One region of the Thermanaeromonas sp. C210 genome, then DNA from elsewhere that is predicted to be linked to it. Evidence: riboswitches for the same ligand, from Rfam matches in the RefSeq annotation. Region 1 holds a riboswitch; each other region holds the start of a gene.
What was found. A riboswitch is a leader RNA that binds a small molecule or an ion and turns the genes downstream of it on or off. The one in region 1 is predicted to bind cyclic di-GMP.
Positions count from the first base shown of each region.

Region 1 (4,281 bases):
GCGGCAGAAGGGATTTGAACCCCCACGGTCGCAGTGACCACTAGACCCTGAATCTAGCGCGTCTGCCAGTTCCGCCACTGCCGCATGCGCAAGTTTATTCTATCATCCTATTCCCGTATCTGTCAAGGGGGATAAAGTCCGAGGCATCTGCGTTGTGGCCGATTTTTTAGAAGGCCTTGACATAATCTTACAGAAGCAACCCTATAATTAATAGGGTAGGCGCCTCAGGAATATAAAAAGCCTTAAGGAGATGGCAAGCGTTGGTAAAATAACCCCAAAAAGGGTATATTACTTCTTCTACCACCCTTTATGGTAGTATCTACCACTTAATTTAGGCTGCCTTTACTAAACTGCGTAGGTTTTCTCCTTTCTTTTCTCGTATCCTCCCTAGCGCCATGGCCAGCATCACCGCTAACGCTAGAGCGCATGTTAAACTCATCTTCTTTAATCCTCGAATAAAGTGTTGCTCAAAACCAAAACTCTGGTCTAATCGGCTGTTTACTCGCTCCACCGCTGTACGCTTCTTGTAAAGTTCCTCCCAGCGGTAGCTGGAACGTGCTAGCGGCGTGAACACCCTCCGGTCTTCCTTAAGGGGTATCCGAATACTGCTCTTAACCGGACATTTATCTATTCCCTTGCATCTTAACCCATAATGCCTGGCCGGACAGCGGTATTTTAATGTTTCCCGGTCCTTCTCAAATCCTCCATAGGCCATCTCCCTCTTTATCCCCGTCTCCGGACAGTAACAGTATACTTTCCCCTTATAGTCGTATACTACGCTCTCCTGCCCCGCTATTAGTTTAGTTTCTTCCCCGTCTTTCCATTGGTTCCTTATGTCTATGACCGGCTTTATTTGATACTCTTCCCATAGCTCGATGATTAGTTCTGTGGAGTCGTAGGCCTTGTCTGCTGTAAGATATTTAATCCTTTCAAAGGTCCCCGGTGCCTTCTCTTTTACCCTCTCCAGAAGCTTGGGCGCCTCTTTTACTTCGCTCGCCGACGCCTTGGTAACTTTAAACCCTAGAGGCAGTTCGTATAGGGCATCTACTATTAGGTGCAGCCGAAATCCAAACCATTTCACTACTTTTTCCCACTGGCTGCCGTCTTCCCTCTTACCCCGGTAAACCTTACACCCCCAGTCTGCATCTTGTTCCCGCCGACCGTCAGGTCTAAGCTCCCCCACTTTTTCCTTCTTCCTCCCACGACTTAAGCTCGCCAAGGCTTTGCCGTCTATGGCCGCTACTTCTCCAAAACCCGGTAGTTCCTCCCTTAGCTCCTCTACCAGCCGGTAAAATATTTCTTCGACCTTCTCTTCTTTCTTAAGCAGTTTCCCCAAAAACCGGCTGTATACCCATGACGGCGGTACGGCTTTTTCTCCCTTCGTTAGGTCAAATCCGCATAGCTCTCGTAATTGGGCATTACGCCAAAGTTCCCGCCTTAAACTTTCTATCGAAGGATGTTGGTATACTATCCCTGCCAGTACAGAGTTCCATACGGCCCTTATGGGATAGTCATCCCGCCCATTCGCCCGTTCCTTCTCCAGTTCCACCATCAATTCTTCGTCCGGCATGTATTCAAGTACTAGCCTAAGTCGTTCGAGCTCCCCTAAATTTTCGATTTCCCTCCACCCAAAAAGCCTCTGTTGTGGTATAATAGCCATGGATGACCCTCCTTTGTTTGGTTGGTTTGGTCTTACTTAACAGATTCGCTCTGAAGGAGGGTCATCCTCTTTTTTGGGGTCAATTTTTTAATTCCTTAAACCCAATCCCCCTCAACCCCAACCAAATTCATGCCTTTCCCGGGGTAAAATTTTTTCCCCAATCCCTTCATACCTTCACCTTTCTTATTTCCGCGTCAGCGCAAATGGCTCAGTCCTGGCGGGGGGGGCAAAACGTGGGTATAATAATTGCCTTTACTCTGTATGATTTTTCCACCCTAGAGGAGGATTCTGGCAGCAGATGTCGAATTATGGCACAAAGGGGGCAGGAGCCGTATGGCGGCCCCGAGGGGAAGGCGTACGCCGCTCGTCAAGGTGAATAGGGGAAACAGGATCCCGCTAAGGGCAAAGCCGTCGAAAGGCGGGGGCGCAAAGCTGCGGGCCTAAGGCCTTATGGGCTAGGGCAGCCGGGCTGCCGGGAGACGACAGGGTTAGTTGCAATATATCGTATGGTACAGCTCTAGGGCCGCCCCAGGAGGGGGGCCTTTTGTTTGGCCGGGTGGGGTGATGTTTTGTTTTAGTACAGATACTCTTGAGCACATGAAAGGAGGGGAGGCCTGCCCCGAAGGCCGGAATCCGGTGTGAAGGGTTGCAGGGCTAAAGGATGAGCAATCTCAGTGTCAGGGGAAGTTTATTACTCAAGATGACTCTAGTGTTCGGGTTAATCGTCGCCATTGGGTGTCTGGTATTGTCGTGGGTAAGTGAGACCCGGGCAGCCGCCGCCCTGGAGGCGGAGGCAAGGGAGGCCATGCTGAAGGTGGCGCGCCAGGTTGCCGAAACCCAGGATAGCCGCATCCAGGCTCGGTTGTATGTAGTGGAAAGTCTGGCCAATAAGAATGTAATCCGCGGCAGGTCGGGCGATCGGGAAGCTACCCTTGCAGAGAAGGTTCAGTTGCTGAATGAGGAATTAGAGAAGGCGGGTTCCCTTGGCTTTAAGCGTTTGGCCGTCTTGGACAGGGATGGTAACGCAGTTTACCAGAACGGCAGCACAGCTAACCTCGCCGACAGGGAGTACTTCCGCCGGGCCATGGAGGGTAACACCAATGTTTCCACCAGCATGGTGAGCAAGGTTGATCAGACGGTGATTTTCGGCTATGCCGCTCCCATCCGCCATTATGCTACAGGCGAAATAGTGGGCGCTGTGGCCGGTATAGTAGATGGGGCCAAATTTAGCGAACTGGTGGGAAGCGTCACCTACGGCCGTACGGGGTACGCCTTTGCCGTAGACAGCACGGGGAAGATCATAGCCCACAAGGATACCCAGAAGGCCCTGGACCAGGAGAATATCCTAGAAGAAGCCCAGTCTGATGCCTCCCTGGCCTCTCTGGCGGATGTGGTAGCCAAGATGGTGCAAGGCGAAGAAGGAGTGTCCACTTATACCCTACAGGGTCAGGAGATGATCATCGCCTACGCACCCCTCAAGACCGCCGGCTGGTCCATAGCAGTCACTGCGCCCAGGGATGAGGTGCTGGAGCGGGCGGCCAGCCTGCGACAGTCGGTACTACTCGTATCCCTTTTGGTTACCGTCCTTGCTGTGGTACTGACCTATGTGATGGCCAGAAGCATTTCCACTCCTATCGCGGATTTGGCGCAAGTGGTCACGAAGTTTGCGGAATACGACTTTAGATTTGGTGAAAAAGACAAGGCAAGTCGACACTTGAAGAGAAAAGATGAGGTCGGGCAGATTGCCAATGCCCTCGCCGGCATGCAGAGTAATTTGGTCAATTTGATTAGGGACCTCAAAACGGAGGCCCAGACCCTGTCCGGCAATTCTGCCTCCTTAAGCGCTGCCTCAGAAGAGATGGCGTCATCCTCGGACGAAGTTGCCAAGGCCATTCAGCAGGTGGCCGCCGGAGCCGGGGAACAGGCCGGGCATCTCCAGGAGATATTGGGCCTTATGGAGAACATAACTACCAACCTGGAAAGGGTTAGGACGGCGCTCGGGCGGGTTAAGGCCAACAGCGAGGACACCTCGGCGCGGGCCGGCGCCGGCAAAAAGGAGCTGGATAACCTCGTAGGTTCCATCGAGGGAGTGCGGGAAGCCTTCAAGGTGGTCGTCGAAAAGCTGGAGGTTCTCCGGGACTCCGTCGGCCAGGTGGAGGAGATTTTAGAAGTAATCAACGGAATAGCCGAACAGACCAATCTACTGGCCTTGAACGCGGCCATTGAGGCGGCCAGGGCAGGAGAAGCTGGCCGGGGCTTTGCCGTGGTGGCCGAGGAAGTGCGCAAGCTGGCCGAGCAATCCCGGGCCTCTTCGGACAAGATAAGGGAGCTCCTGGGCAGCATAACTTTACGCACCGGCGAAGTGGTCTCCACCTCCGAAAAGGTAACCTCCGAGGTGGCCAGCCAGCTGAATAACGTAGAGAACACCATCAAGGCCTTTGACGATATACTGGCGGCGGTAACGGCCATAGGGCCTTTGGTAGAAGCAACCTATAGGGAAGTGGAGGCTACAGTACAGGCCAAGGATGTGGCGCTGGAGCGGGTCCAGAGCATAAGCGCCGTGGCTGAAGAAACATCGGCGTCTGCTGAAGAGATATCTGCGTCGGCAGAAGAGCTTTCGG
Region 1 covers NZ_BLWF01000003.1:439,520-443,800, forward strand. Annotated here, with positions in the region: tRNA gene TAMC210_RS09595 (tRNA-Leu) at 1-84, opposite strand, end outside; gene TAMC210_RS09600 (transposase) at 332-1,660, opposite strand; cyclic di-GMP riboswitch class I at 2,052-2,137, shown strand; gene TAMC210_RS09605 (methyl-accepting chemotaxis protein) at 2,322-4,281, shown strand, end outside.

Region 2 (4,281 bases), 290 kb from region 1:
CAAGGGGTATCAGGTCGTACCAGGCCAGCACCCTCCTGCACCCGGGGCAGTACGAGCGCCCGAAAACTACAGTTTCCCCCCGCGGCAGGCGGTATATCACCACGTTGAGGAAGCTGCCGATGAGTAGGCCTGCCATAGCAACAAAAAGTATTGTAAGCATGGTTCTCGGGTAATTTCTCCTGGGGTAACCATTCTTAGTTCACTGCGACAAGAATTACTGTTGAGAGGGGTCGCTTGGCACCCAGATAATGTTGTCGGAATTCCCATCTGAATCCAAGTCCAAGTCCGGCTCAGCCGACACCGGAGGAGTACTATCCGTGACCCATATATCATCAGTGGCGTTACTCTCGTCAGACCCTTTACTAAGAATAATGAAATGCTTCCCGTCCGAAGTAACCCCATAGTAATATTCGTTGTCCCACGGATCACCTATGCTCTCCCAGTCAATGCCTTCACTGCTTAACGCCTCCTTTAGTTCTTGTCCTCCACTGGGAAACTTTCCTTTACCCTCATCAGAAGCCCAGATTATAAGAACCGTCTTCATAGACTCAAGGTCTGCCTTAGCCCTACTCTCTCTAGCCCTTTCCGTTTGTTCAAGGAACCGGGGCAACGCTACTGCAGCTAAAATACCAATTATAACTACTACTACCACAAGTTCTATTAAGGTAAACCCCCGCTCACTCCGCAATATCCTTCTTAACAATTTCATAATAGCCACCCCCTCTGATCGTTCGAAGCATATTCAACTTTGTTCTCCCACCGTCTCCCGTGTCACCAGCACCAATACTTTCTCTCGCCCCTCACCTCACGCTCCCCACCACCTGGAATACGGGGAGCAGCACGGATACTACGATGACTCCCACCACGCCGCCCAGGACCAGTATCAGAAGGGGTTCGATGAGGGAGGACAGCCGGGCGGCCATCTCGCCCACTTCGCGGTCGTAGAAGGCTCCCAGCCTCGCCAGGAGGGCGTCCAAAGTACCCGTTTCCTCGCCCACGGTAACCATCTCCACTACCATGGGCGGGAAGACGCCGCTCTCCGCCAGGGGCGAGGCTATGCTCCTCCCATCCCGTACCTGCTCCTGGGCCAGGGCTATGGCCTCGGCCAGTATGCGATTGCCTACCGTTCTTTCCACCACCTCCAGGGCCTGTAGAATAGGCACCCCGCTGGACAGCATGGTGCCCAGGGTTCGACTGAACTGGGAAAGGAGAGCCTGGTGCTTAAGATGCCCGAAGACCGGAAATCGTAGTACGATTTTATCCAGGGCATACCTCACCCTCTCCTGTTGGGACCACCTCCAGGCCCCGTAACCCGCGGCGGCCAGGGCCGCGGCCATCCAGGGCCACCACTCCCTGAAAAACCGGCCCAGGCCCAGTACCGCCCGGGTGGGCCACGGTAAAGGGACCCCCATATTGGCGATTATGTTGCTGAACATGGGCAAAACAAAGGTTATTATAAAACCTATCGACAGAAGGGATACCACCAGGACTATCAGGGGATAGGTCATGGCCGACTTAATCTTTTCCTGGACCTCGTGCTCCCGTTCAAAGTGTTCGGCCAGCCTCATCAGGATCTCATCCAGGGCGCCGCTCACTTCGCCCGCCTCCACCGAATATACCATTACCGGCGGGAATACCTGCGGCGATTTGCCGAGGGCGGCGTGGAGGGGGTTCCCCTGCTCCAGATCTTCCACCACCCTGTCTATGCTGGCTTTAAACCGCGGATTGCCTTCCTGCCTGCTCAAGGTCCTCAAGGCGTTCACAATGGGCAGGCCCGCCGCCAGCATGGTTCCCAGCTGCCGGCAAAAGAGGGCGAGATCCCGGCGACCTACGCGCTTCCAAAGCAATGAGCGCAGGTAATCCGGCTGATCCTCTACCGGCCGCAGTTCGGTTATAAAAAGTCCCCGGCTACGCAGGAGGCGGCCGGCCGCCTGCTCGTTGTCCGCTTCTATGAAACCTTGGACGAGTTTCCCAGCAGCATCCCTGGCCCTGTACCTTACCCTCATAACAAAAAGCGCCGGCCTTCCAGGAATAACTGCACCTTCCCGGCAGCCCGGCGACCTTAGGCCTCCCTGCCCTTAGGCCCGTAGCTTTGCGCCCCCGGCTTTCGCCGGGTTTGCCCTGGTAACGGGTTTAGGGGTTTATATTTCGCCAAATATCTCCAGAATCCTGCCGCGCTAACTATTTTCCCCGGCGATTATTCCCCGGGCCTCTAGTTGCTTCACGGCCATTTCCATGGTCTGCATGCCGAAGCGTCCCCCCGTCTGCATATGGGAAACAATCTGGTGCGTCTTGCCCTCCCGGATGAGGTTGCGCACGGCCGGGGTGGCGATGAGTATCTCCACGGCCGCCACCCTGCCCCGGCCGTCGGCCCGCGGCAGGAGCTGCTGGGTCACCACACCCACCAGGACATCCGCCAGCTGGATGCGCACCTGGGGCTGTTGATGGGGAGGAAACACATCGATAATACGGTCTATACTTTGCACCGCCCTTCCCGTGTGCAAGGTAGCCAGGACCAAATGCCCGGTTTCGGCGGCGGTGATGGCCGTGGCTATGGTTTCCAGGTCCCGCATCTCCCCGACCAGGATCACGTCGGGATCCTGCCTTAAGGCTGCCCGCAGGGCGCTGGCGAAGGAGGGGGAGTCGAAGCCTATTTCCCGCTGGTTGACAATGCTCTTCTTGTGGTGATGAAGGTACTCAATGGGATCCTCCAGGGTGATTATATGGCAGGCCCGGCGCTCGTTGATGCGGTCGATCATGGCCGCCAGGGTAGTGCTTTTACCGCTACCCGTAGGGCCGGTGACCAAGATTAAACCGTGGGGTTGGTCTACGAGTTCTCCCACAACCGGGGGAAGGCCCAGTTCGTCCAGGGAGCGTATGGCCGCAGCCACCAAACGGATGGCCGCCCCTACGCTGCCCCTCTGATAAAAAATATTCACCCGGAACCGTCCCAGTCCCGGAACCGAGTAAGCCAGGTCGAGTTCCTTCCGTTGGACGAATTCCTCCCAGCGGGAACCCAGGATCTGCCGGACCACGGCCTCCATTACCGCGGACGTCAGGGGCGGCCAGGCCTCCTGGACTTCCAATTTCCCGTGCCGCCTGAACACCGGCGGCAGCCCCACCGTGAGGTGTACGTCGGATGCGCCAACCTCTGCTGCGGAAGCCAGAACATCGTTTATATGTATTTGCATGGCCGTATCATAAACCTCCCAAAGTCACCCGCATTACTTCCTCCACGGTTGTAAGCCCCTGGCCGGCCTTCTCCAGGCCGTCCTCCCGCAGGGTCACCATCCCCGCGGCTACGGCCGCCTTTTTTATCTCGTGGGAGGGAGCCTTTGCGGCCACCAGGGCCCGGAGGTCCTCCGTCATGACCAGGACTTCGTGGAGGGCCGTTCTCCCCTGGTAGCCCGTGTAATTGCATTGGGGGCACCCGCGGCCCCTGTAGAACACCAGTCCCTTTTTGTCCCGGGCAAAGGCGCGGGCCGGATCCTCGGGGGCGGGATGGTAGGTTTCACGACAATTACGACATATCAGGCGTACCAGGCGCTGGGCCACGACTCCTATGAGGGAAGAATTCACGAGAAAGGGCTCTACTCCCATGTCCAGCAGGCGAGTCACGGCCCCGGCGGCGTCGTTGGTGTGCAGGGTGCTCAGAACCAGGTGGCCGGTGGTGGCCGCCCGCACAGATATGTCCGCCGTTTCCCGGTCCCGGATCTCCCCGACCATTATAATATCGGGATCCTGGCGCAGGATGGCCCGGAGGCCGGAGGCAAAATCCAGGCCGGCCTTGGGGTTGACCCTCACCTGATTTATACCCGGCAGCAGATATTCCACCGGATCCTCGATGGTGATTATGTTCTTTTCCGGGGAACTCAGGGCGTTGAGGGTGGCGTAAAGGGTTGTTGTTTTACCGCTCCCCGTGGGTCCCGTAATAAGGATCATACCGTAGGCGCTCCGGATCAGGGTTTCATAGATCTGCCGGGTGGAAGGCAGGAACCCCAAGCCGTCAAGGGGCAGAAGCATGGTGCCCTTGTCCAAGATCCGCAGTACCACCTTCTCCCCGTAAACGGTGGGCATGGTGGAGACCCGCAGGTCTATGTTTCGCCCTTCCACCGTTACCTGAAAACGGCCGTCCTGGGGGAGCCGCCTTTCGGCTATGTCCATTCCCCCCATGATTTTTATCCGGGACACCAGGGTGTTCAAGATGCCCCGCGGCAGACGGGACACGTCCCGGAGCAACCCGTCCACCCTTAACCTCACCCTTATGTCTTTCTCCTGGGG
Region 2 covers NZ_BLWF01000003.1:146,723-151,003, reverse strand. Annotated here, with positions in the region: gene TAMC210_RS08165 (prepilin peptidase) at 1-160, opposite strand, end outside; gene TAMC210_RS08160 (prepilin-type N-terminal cleavage/methylation domain-containing protein) at 215-709, opposite strand; gene TAMC210_RS08155 (type II secretion system F family protein) at 801-2,006, opposite strand; cyclic di-GMP riboswitch class I at 2,045-2,131, opposite strand; gene TAMC210_RS08150 (type IV pilus twitching motility protein PilT) at 2,178-3,191, opposite strand; gene TAMC210_RS08145 (GspE/PulE family protein) at 3,199-4,281, opposite strand, start outside.
Region 2: it holds a riboswitch for cyclic di-GMP, as region 1 does, so the genes downstream of both, TAMC210_RS08155 (type II secretion system F family protein) here and TAMC210_RS09605 (methyl-accepting chemotaxis protein) in region 1, are expected to answer to the same signal.

Region 3 (4,281 bases), on a different contig from region 1:
TCATCCCGGAGCTGCGCCTCACCAACCGCGGACTCGTCGACGTTCTGCGCTTTGAGTTGGTGCCGGTAATAGCGGAATAGGGCGCTGTTAGCTTCTTCTATTGGGGTCCTGGAGCTTGGGCGCGCCCGGCCGCAGGGGCGGGCGCGCCGAGAACTGGGCCTGGTTGCTCCGGACCGAGGCCCCCAGGATCGGGGTCAGGGCGAGGCAACGGCTTCCGGGGCTACCTCAAACCCCAGAGCCTGCAGGGTCTGGCGGTCGGCTATGCCGGTGGGTTTTATACCCTCCATTATTTGAAAGGCCTTTACGGCCAGGACGGTCATGGGGCCGTAGTCGCCGTCCGTCGGACCGAAGAGGTAAAACCCCTTTTCCCGCAGCCTGGCCTGTAAAGTCACCACTTCTGGCGATATGGTTCCCGGTTTTAAGGGCCCCGTGGGCGGTACCAGGGGGCCCTTTACTATGACCGGGGTTCCTACGGATATCCAGGGGAAGATTTCTTCTACATGTTCGTTTAGCATGCGGAAGCAGCCGGCGGAAGCGGGCCAGCCTACGGACCAGGGGCGATTAGTACCGTGGATGCCGTAGTTCCCCCACGGCACGTTAAGGCCCATCCAGCGGGTGCCGAAGGGACCCCCGCTCTCGTAAGACTTATCCACAATCTTCCACTCCCCCACCGGCGAGGGCGAAGTATACTTGCCTATGGCCACGGGATACTGGCGGAATACCCGGCCGTCTACCAGGAGATAAAGGTACAATTGGTCGGTGTCCACCAGGATCTGGATCTTGCTGCCCGGCGGGGGGCCTTCCCCGGCTTCCCGGGCTACAGGTTGGACCCTGTTACTTAAGGCCTGGTAAGTTGCAGTGTCCACCTCTCCGGAAGGGAGGAGGCCGTGGGCCCGCTGGAGATTGATCACCGCCCGCTGGGTGATACGGTCGTAGACGCCGGTGGGCGGTCCAAAGTAAAAGCCCATCCGGGACAGTACATACTGGAGTTCGGCTACATCCTGCCCCTTAAGGGGCGGGTCGGTCAACATGAGGGTGCGGTTTTCGCCTTCACAGCCGCACGGGGAATGGGCCTGTACAGCCCCGGGGTAAGAAAGGGTAAGGGCTAAGAGAAGAGCGGTGAAAAGGGGTAAGACCTGCACCTTGCTTCTCCTTCCCATGGGATTATGCCACTCGTAACTTACTCCTGCCTGCTGGGGGCTTTGGCCCCAAGGTCCTGACTCATATTTTTCCCGCAGATAGCCCTTTTCCATGTATATGGTCCGCAACTTGCCCTTCCCGTAAAAGGCCGCCTGCCCTGGTGGCCCATGGCGCAAGGTTGACGCCGGGCGGGGTATACTAAGAAAGGGTTATATAGCCTCAAAGCCGATTCTTTGTGGCAAAGGAGCAATAACATGTTCCTCGCCCTGATCATTGCCCTCGTGGCCGGGGTGGCCATGGCCGTTCAAGGTTCCCTAAATGCAGCCCTGGCCAAAATTACCGGCCTCCTCCAGGCCACCCTCGTGGTCCACCTTACGGCTACCATAGCGACTGCCCTTTTACTTCTTTGGCCCCTTAGCCCCGGCAGTTTAGGTAAAATTACCCAGACCCCCTGGTATTTGCTCCTCGGGGGTCTTATCGGGGTGCTCATCACCTACGGCGTAATGGCCAGCATATCCCGGGCCGGAGCGGCCCTGGCCACCACCGCCATCATTGTGGGACAGGTAACCATGGCCCTGATCATCGACCACCTGGGGCTCTTCGGCCTCAACAAAATCCCCTTTACCTGGTGGAAGGCCCTGGGCCTGGTTCTATTGGCGGCCGGAGCGCGCCTGATGTTGAATTAGGCCGAGCAGAGAGCTGGTTTACAACGGCCGTGGCCGTATGGCGCCTTGAGCGACAACTTCCGGCTAGCTTAGCCTATCCGGAATGCCTTTGGCCAACGCCGTAGCGCGCCGCATGATTGGAGGGCTACAGGAGAACAAAATGTATAAAAATGCGTGAAGAATTAGCCAGGAGACAAAAATATGAGAATAGTTGCATAGGATATGGAGAAATATACAGAGCCATTATGGTGTGCCTGCATTTATCTGGGGGGCTACGACCCTGTAACCTTTGGCTCTCGAAGAGCTGCGTGTCTCAAGTGCCTACTGGCTGGTCGGGTCCGTCGGGGACCAAATGCTTCCTAAGCCTGTTCAAGGCGCGTACTTTAATCCGGTGCACTGCCGGTTGGGAAATCCCTAGTTTTTTGGCCACTTCATATTCCGTGGCTCCGTTTAAGACGGTAGCGATAATAACTCTCTGCTGTTGGGGTGTAAGCACCGAAAGGGCTTCTTCGAGGAACAGAGTGTCCTCTACTTCGGCCAGGGTGTCGGCAGGAGAAGCAAGGGCGTCAACCATTTCCCTTTCCTCTTCTTCGGATTCTTGATTCACAGGTTTATTAAGGATTAGCAGCTCGTGCTTTCTTAAGTATTTCTGCTTTCTTGCCAGCCTGGTGGCCTCGTGGCATAGACCGGTTAAGAGCCAGGCTGCCACTTGAGCATCTTCAAAGTCGAGTTTGGCCGGATTCAGGCTTAGGGGGACATAGTTCTGCGCCTCCTTTTAACCTACATATCTCGTTACAATAATTAAAGAGAAGGAGAAGAGGCTGTTAATACCCCCCATACCCAACTGTCAAGATGATTTTCCGCGATTATTCTTTTCTGAAAAGTATTGCTCTAGTTCGCTCCTTCCCCACGGGGTTTTGGGCTTGTATCGGCGAACGGCGTCTACTATCCAGGCTACCAAGTCAGAGCGTGCTTCCTCATAATCATAACCTAGGCGGCGGCTGTATTTCTTAATTACCGGGCTAAAGCGCTGAATCAGCTCGGCGAGGGCTTCTTGGTCACCAGCTTGGGCCTTCATAATTAACTCCCGTAGTTTAACCTTTCTCGACATGAAGTTTTGCCCTCCCCAGAAGACAAAAAAGTCTGCCCCAAAGATGAGGGCAGGTTTAATGGGCTTCAAGTGGCAGCCAGGCTGTCATAGTACCAGTTGGTACTTTAGACCCTATGGCTTTGCGTCCTCACCTTTCGGTAAGTTTGCCTTTGGCACTCGAACTATTAGGTTGTGGGGAGCAAATATATCCTTCTTCTGTAGTTACGCATCCATTATATACTAGAAGTCAGGATATGGCAATTGGTTACTGATCTGGAATAATAAGCATACTGGTGCGTCGATCAATTGGGGACAGGCTGGCGTCCCGGTTTCGGGTTTGGAAGGAAGGGCCTCCGGACGACTGGGTTATTAAAAGGGGCAGTTCTTCCCTCTTTAGGGAGTAGAAGGTACCGAGCCTTAGGAATTTCACTCGAGAGCCCGAGGCCGGCTCAGTTTACATGGAAGGGGGGAAAGCCATGGAGGGCTTATTTACCTACGCCGATCTCGCTACCTTATCCGGAGCCGCTATGGCTACTTTATTGGTGGTGGAGTTTCTCAAGAATATTGGAAGGTTAAAGGGATGGTCGATGCGCGGCCTAATTCTAACCGTCGCCTTAACACTTATTATAATAACGAACCTGGCTACAGGTAATTTCTCGTTCAGAGATATCCCGCTATATTTGTTAAACGGCCTGTTAGTCGCCGTTTCCGCCACCGGAAGCCGACAGATGTTCGGTTCGAAAATAGGCACCCGGACATGAAGCCCGTGTCCCGTGTCAAGAGCCGGCAAAAACGCGGGTACCCGGGTATGCGACCTGCAAATACGAGTTTAGGGGCGCACCACCGGGCATCCTTGACGGGCTGGATACGATAGGGTATGATAAGAACGTGGAAGTAGCCGACAAAATTTGATATCTTTCTCCGAGCCGGTTGAGCCTAAGGACGAGCCCTTAAGCAAGGGTCAGATCTATGGCCAGCCGGCCTGGGCTAAAATATAGCCCACGGGGTATGCCGGGAAACGGGCATGCCTCCCCTTGCTCGGAAAGGAGAAAGGTTTGGACCACGCGGAACAGACCCCGGCATCCTTTGCGAGCCGGGGTTATCTTTTAGGAAGATTGAGGGGGAGGATAACCTTGAGCGGCAGGCGGCACTTCTTATGGATGCTGGCGGCGGTGGTAATGGCCATGGCAATGGCGAGCGCCCTGCTGGGCGGCTGCGCCGGCCGCCCGGAAAGGGGAGGGGAAGGGGTGGCTACCGCCCGGGAGATCAGGGTGTTTGCCGGGTCGGCCAGCAAGCCTCCCCTGGAAGAGATCGCGGCCAGGTTCGAAGCCAGGACGGGCACCAGGGTGACTCTCACCTTCGGCGGGTCGGGCGCGGTCCTGAGCC
Region 3 covers NZ_BLWF01000002.1:475,449-479,729, reverse strand. Annotated here, with positions in the region: gene ade (adenine deaminase) at 1-80, shown strand, start outside; gene TAMC210_RS06460 (L,D-transpeptidase family protein) at 195-1,268, opposite strand; gene TAMC210_RS06455 (DMT family transporter) at 1,395-1,826, shown strand; gene TAMC210_RS06450 (sigma-70 family RNA polymerase sigma factor) at 2,119-2,514, opposite strand; gene TAMC210_RS06445 (helix-turn-helix domain-containing protein) at 2,653-2,916, opposite strand; cyclic di-GMP riboswitch class I at 2,985-3,074, opposite strand; gene TAMC210_RS06440 (hypothetical protein) at 3,372-3,656, shown strand; molybdenum cofactor riboswitch at 3,803-3,960, shown strand; gene modA (molybdate ABC transporter substrate-binding protein) at 4,029-4,281, shown strand, end outside.
Region 3: it holds a riboswitch for cyclic di-GMP, as region 1 does, so the genes downstream of both, TAMC210_RS06445 (helix-turn-helix domain-containing protein) here and TAMC210_RS09605 (methyl-accepting chemotaxis protein) in region 1, are expected to answer to the same signal.

Region 4 (4,281 bases), on a different contig from region 1:
TGGCGCTGAAGGCCCGGCCACACCGCCCCATTACCTCTGTTCCTCTGGCTACGTCCTGGACCCCTTCCTGCATCTCGCGGACAACCCTGCCCATTTCCTTCTGGATCTCGTTCACGAGCCCAACTATCTGTTCACTGGCCTTGGCCGACTGTTCGGCCAGCTTCCGCACCTCCTCGGCTACCACGGCAAACCCGCGCCCCTGCTCGCCGGCCCTCGCTGCCTCAATGGCCGCATTGAGGGCCAGGAGGTTGGTCTGCTCGGCTATGCCGGAGATGACGCCTACAATCTGGCCTATCTCGGAAGAGCGCCGCCCCAACTCCTCCACGGTACGGGACAGGCCTTCCATCCGCCGGGCAATGGCTTCCATCTGGCGGTTGGCCTCTTCTACCGTGCGGGCCCCCTCCCCGGTCTTCTCCACCACCAGCCCGGAAAAGGTGGCCATTTCCTCAGCCTGGTTGTGGACGCTTTCCACCCTGCTAGCCTGGCCCTCGATGGCCGTGGCCGTCTCGCTCACCTGCTGTGCCTGGTGCTCGGCACCCCGCGCCATTTCCTGGGCGGTAACCGCCACCTGCCGGGCCGCTTCCCCCAGCTCCTGGGACATCTGGGCCAGGTCCTGGCTGGAGCGGGCCACTTCGGTGGACATAGCCCTGGCCTGGCCGATGAGCTCTCGCAGTTTGGCCACCATGGCGTTAAAGGCCCGTGCCAGCTGCCCCAGCTCGTCGTCGGATTTAACGGCTAAGGCGGCCACGGTAAGATCCCCGTCCGCTACCCGGTCGGCGTAGGCTGCAATTTGAGCTATAGGACGGCCGATAAGGCGGGTGAAAAGGAACGCCACCGCCATACCCATGAGGAAGGCCAGTATGAGGCCCGTCAGGAGGGTGGACCTAGTATAGATAATGGCGGTATGTAACTGATTCTGGGCCTCATCCCGCCGGACGGCCATTTCCTGCTTTAAATGGCTCCCGACGTTGTTGACATTGTCCACCGCAGCCCCCATCTGAAAACTCAAGATAGGGAGAGCCTGCATCCGATCTTCGCGGCTGGTTTTGAGGATGGTTCCTTCAAAACTATCTCTAAAACTCTTGGCGGCCATGGCCATGGCGCCCAAAAACCCTCGGGCCTGGTCGTCCAGTTCCATCTGGTCCAGCTGGCCCTTGGCCTCGTCAAACCGCTCCATGGAGTCCTGGAAACTCAAAACATGGGTCTGGGAACCGTTGATAATGTAGTCGGTAGTCCGCCGGTAACTATCCCATATGGCATTGGACATTTCGGTAAATAACTCATGTTGCTCCTGAAGCTTGACGACTTCCTCGGCCACCTGGGAAATGCGCTGGAGATTGAAGTTAACAATGATAACGACGGCCACGAAGACGGCAATGACCAGAAGGAAGCCGCCCATTAATTTGGTACGCAGCTTTAGCCGGGCCAGGAAAAAACTTCTTTTTGCCTCCTTGCCCTTCACCTCCCCCTTGTCCTGCCCCGCTCGGCGACGACGCAACGACAACCTTGCCACTTCCCTTTTACCTCCTTAAACCTTATGAACTACTTCATTTAATTTAATTTATAATAAAAAGGGGCTACGAAACACTGCGGGTAGCCCCGGTCCACCCACGGCAGCTGGCTGTCATAGCCGCCACAAAGACGGCCTTAGACCCTGTAGCTTTGCGCCCCGGCCTTTCGGCCGGTTTGCCTTTTTCGGGGAAATTCTGTCAATTTCGCCTTAATTATACTTGAATCGGGCCTCAATAGGCAAGATGTTTCTGGGGATCCCGGTAAAACTCGAGTATCCGCTGTAACGCCTCCACCCCTACTCTTTCGAAGCGATAATACTCCTGGACGTACCGCAGGGCATCACCCAGGGCTTGCCGGCCCATGCTTTCCTCCCAGCGCAGCCAGTAAAGAACCCCCTGGCGGTAGACAATGCGGCGGTAATCTTCTTCCGATGCATAGGCGGTCAAAGGTAAGTCCGCGAGCTCAAGTTCCCTCCCCGCCACGGAAGCGATCTCCTCCTTGCACATCCGGTAGTAGTCGGGGTCCGCGAAGCTGTAGTAGAGCAAGGTGCTGTATTCCGCCAGCCCTTCGTCGATCCAGGCCGCCCGGATACTGTCGTTCCCCACCAGGTTATACCACCACTGATGGGCCACCTCATGGACGACCACCGGCGGGCTGTACCCCTTTAAGGTGCTCAGGAAGATCAGACCGGGATACTCCATTCCCGAAAGCCCCTCCAGGGGAACCTCTACCAGGTGAAGATAGGAATAGGGATAGGTGCCCCAGTACTCTTGAAAATACTTTAAAGCCTGAACCGCCGTATCCAGTATCTCGGGGGACGGCCGACTGCGGGTGGCCACCACCAGCTCCACCGGCCCCACCCGGCGGCCAGCGAATTGCCACCCGGCGCCTGCGGCAAAGGCGAACTCCCGGATGGGATGTTCACTGCTGAAGGACCAGCCGGTCCAGCCACCACCTTCTGTGCGGCCCGTAACCCGGCCGCTGGCCACCACTACCAGGTGGGAAGGCACCCGGAGATCCACCTGGTAGTAGGCTGCGTCGGCAAAATAAGGTTCGCCAAAGCTCGCCCCTTCTGCCATCCCCTGCCAGGCTCCCTCCTGCCGCGGCGCTAAAAGGGGATACCAGCCGGAAACCATGGTAACCCCGTCAAAGACTCCCAGCCGGGCCGCTCTATCCGGTATATGGGTGGAGAAATCTATTTCTACTACCAAGGTTTGCCTAGAAAAGAGGGGCCGGTTCAAGGGCACCTCCAGCCTGGTGCCTTGAACCATAAAGGCGGCTTCTATTTGATTTATTTTAACGCGGTGAACGGTCAGGGAATTTGCCGCCTCGGCCATGCCATTGGCCGGGAGATTGAATTGGAGCTCGGTTAAGGGGTAAAAATAGGGGTTTTGGTAGGCCAGCAAGAGCTTGCCCTGCAGGAGCTCTCCGGCGAGGTCTAGCCTGGCCTGGATGTTATATACGGGGTGAAAGCGATAACGGAACCGGCCCGACCAGCCCCCGTCCGGAACGGGGAGCTTCACTTCCCGGGGATCAACACCTGAAAACGCCAGACCCCAGGCATCCAGGGCGGCATCTAAGGGGAGATACTGCCCGGCAGGAGACGCAGCGTACCCCCGTCCGGCGGGGGAAAGATAGCGGGCCGGGATAAGGATTTCTCCGCCCATTTTCACGGGGGGCGGGTCCAGCACCACCCGGTCGTAGCCGACCAGGTTCGGACCCACTTCCCGGGGGGAGGAATGGAGGACGCTTTGGAGTCCGCAGGACCAAAAGGCCAGAAAGAGCCCCGGCAACACCAGAAGAAGGAGCTTTTTCCTTTCCATGCAACTTCTCCCTTTGAGGCGAACTCCGGGTTAATTCGACAAAACTGGAGCCCTTTCCTGCTTTTTTCCTGTTCCGGGCGAGGAGGTTCCTTCCCAGTTTACGGGGGTACACCATAAATGGGGCCGGAAGGCCCTTATAGGCGGGTTCATGTTGGCTACGTGAAGGGCCGTGCCCGACGGCGGGGATAAACCGGGGCGGTCGGCCTAGGTGAGAGCTGATAAGGCGCGCTGGTGGGAACAGGAGGGGCCCCACAGGAAGGGCCCCCACTACTCCCCCACCGGTTGCTTACCAGGTCGACGGTTTTTCGGCCAGGGTCACCGTTACGTTTACCCGGCCGCCCCGGCGAAAGATCACCAGCTGGATGGTCTGCCCTATCTGTTTCTGCTGAATCAGTTTGACCAGCTCGGTGGCCGAATTGACGGCCTGACCGTCCACCTGGAGGATGACGTCGCCCGTACGGAGTCCGGCCTTGGCCGCCGGACCGCCGGAGACCACTTCCCTTATTAGAACTCCCTGGACGTTACTGATTCCCAGGTAAGCGGCTATGTCGGGCGTCATATCCTGTAAAAGGACTCCCAACCACGGCCGGCTGATCTTACCCTTGGTCATGAGGTCGTTCAAGACCGGCTGGACGGTGGTGCTCGGGATGGCAAAGCCCACGCCCTGGGCATCGATCTTGACGGCCGTATTGATGCCGATGACCTCACCCCGGAGGTTAAGTAGAGGCCCACCGCTGTTGCCGGGATTAATGGAGGCATCGGTTTGGAGAAGATTTTCATAGTGGCGGTCCTGGGTGTCTACAGGACGGCCCTTGGCGCTAAGCACGCCCACGGTGACGGTATGGTCCAGGCCGTAAGGGTTCCCGATGGCTATAACCCACTCCCCTACCCGGGCTTGGTCTGCATCTCCCAGTTTGAGATAGGGCAGGGGCTTGCCCACGTCCAC
Region 4 covers NZ_BLWF01000004.1:458,799-463,079, forward strand. Annotated here, with positions in the region: gene TAMC210_RS12615 (methyl-accepting chemotaxis protein) at 1-1,513, opposite strand, end outside; cyclic di-GMP riboswitch class I at 1,610-1,701, opposite strand; gene TAMC210_RS12620 (M1 family metallopeptidase) at 1,743-3,335, opposite strand; gene TAMC210_RS12625 (S1C family serine protease) at 3,622-4,281, opposite strand, start outside.
Region 4: it holds a riboswitch for cyclic di-GMP, as region 1 does, so the genes downstream of both, TAMC210_RS12615 (methyl-accepting chemotaxis protein) here and TAMC210_RS09605 (methyl-accepting chemotaxis protein) in region 1, are expected to answer to the same signal.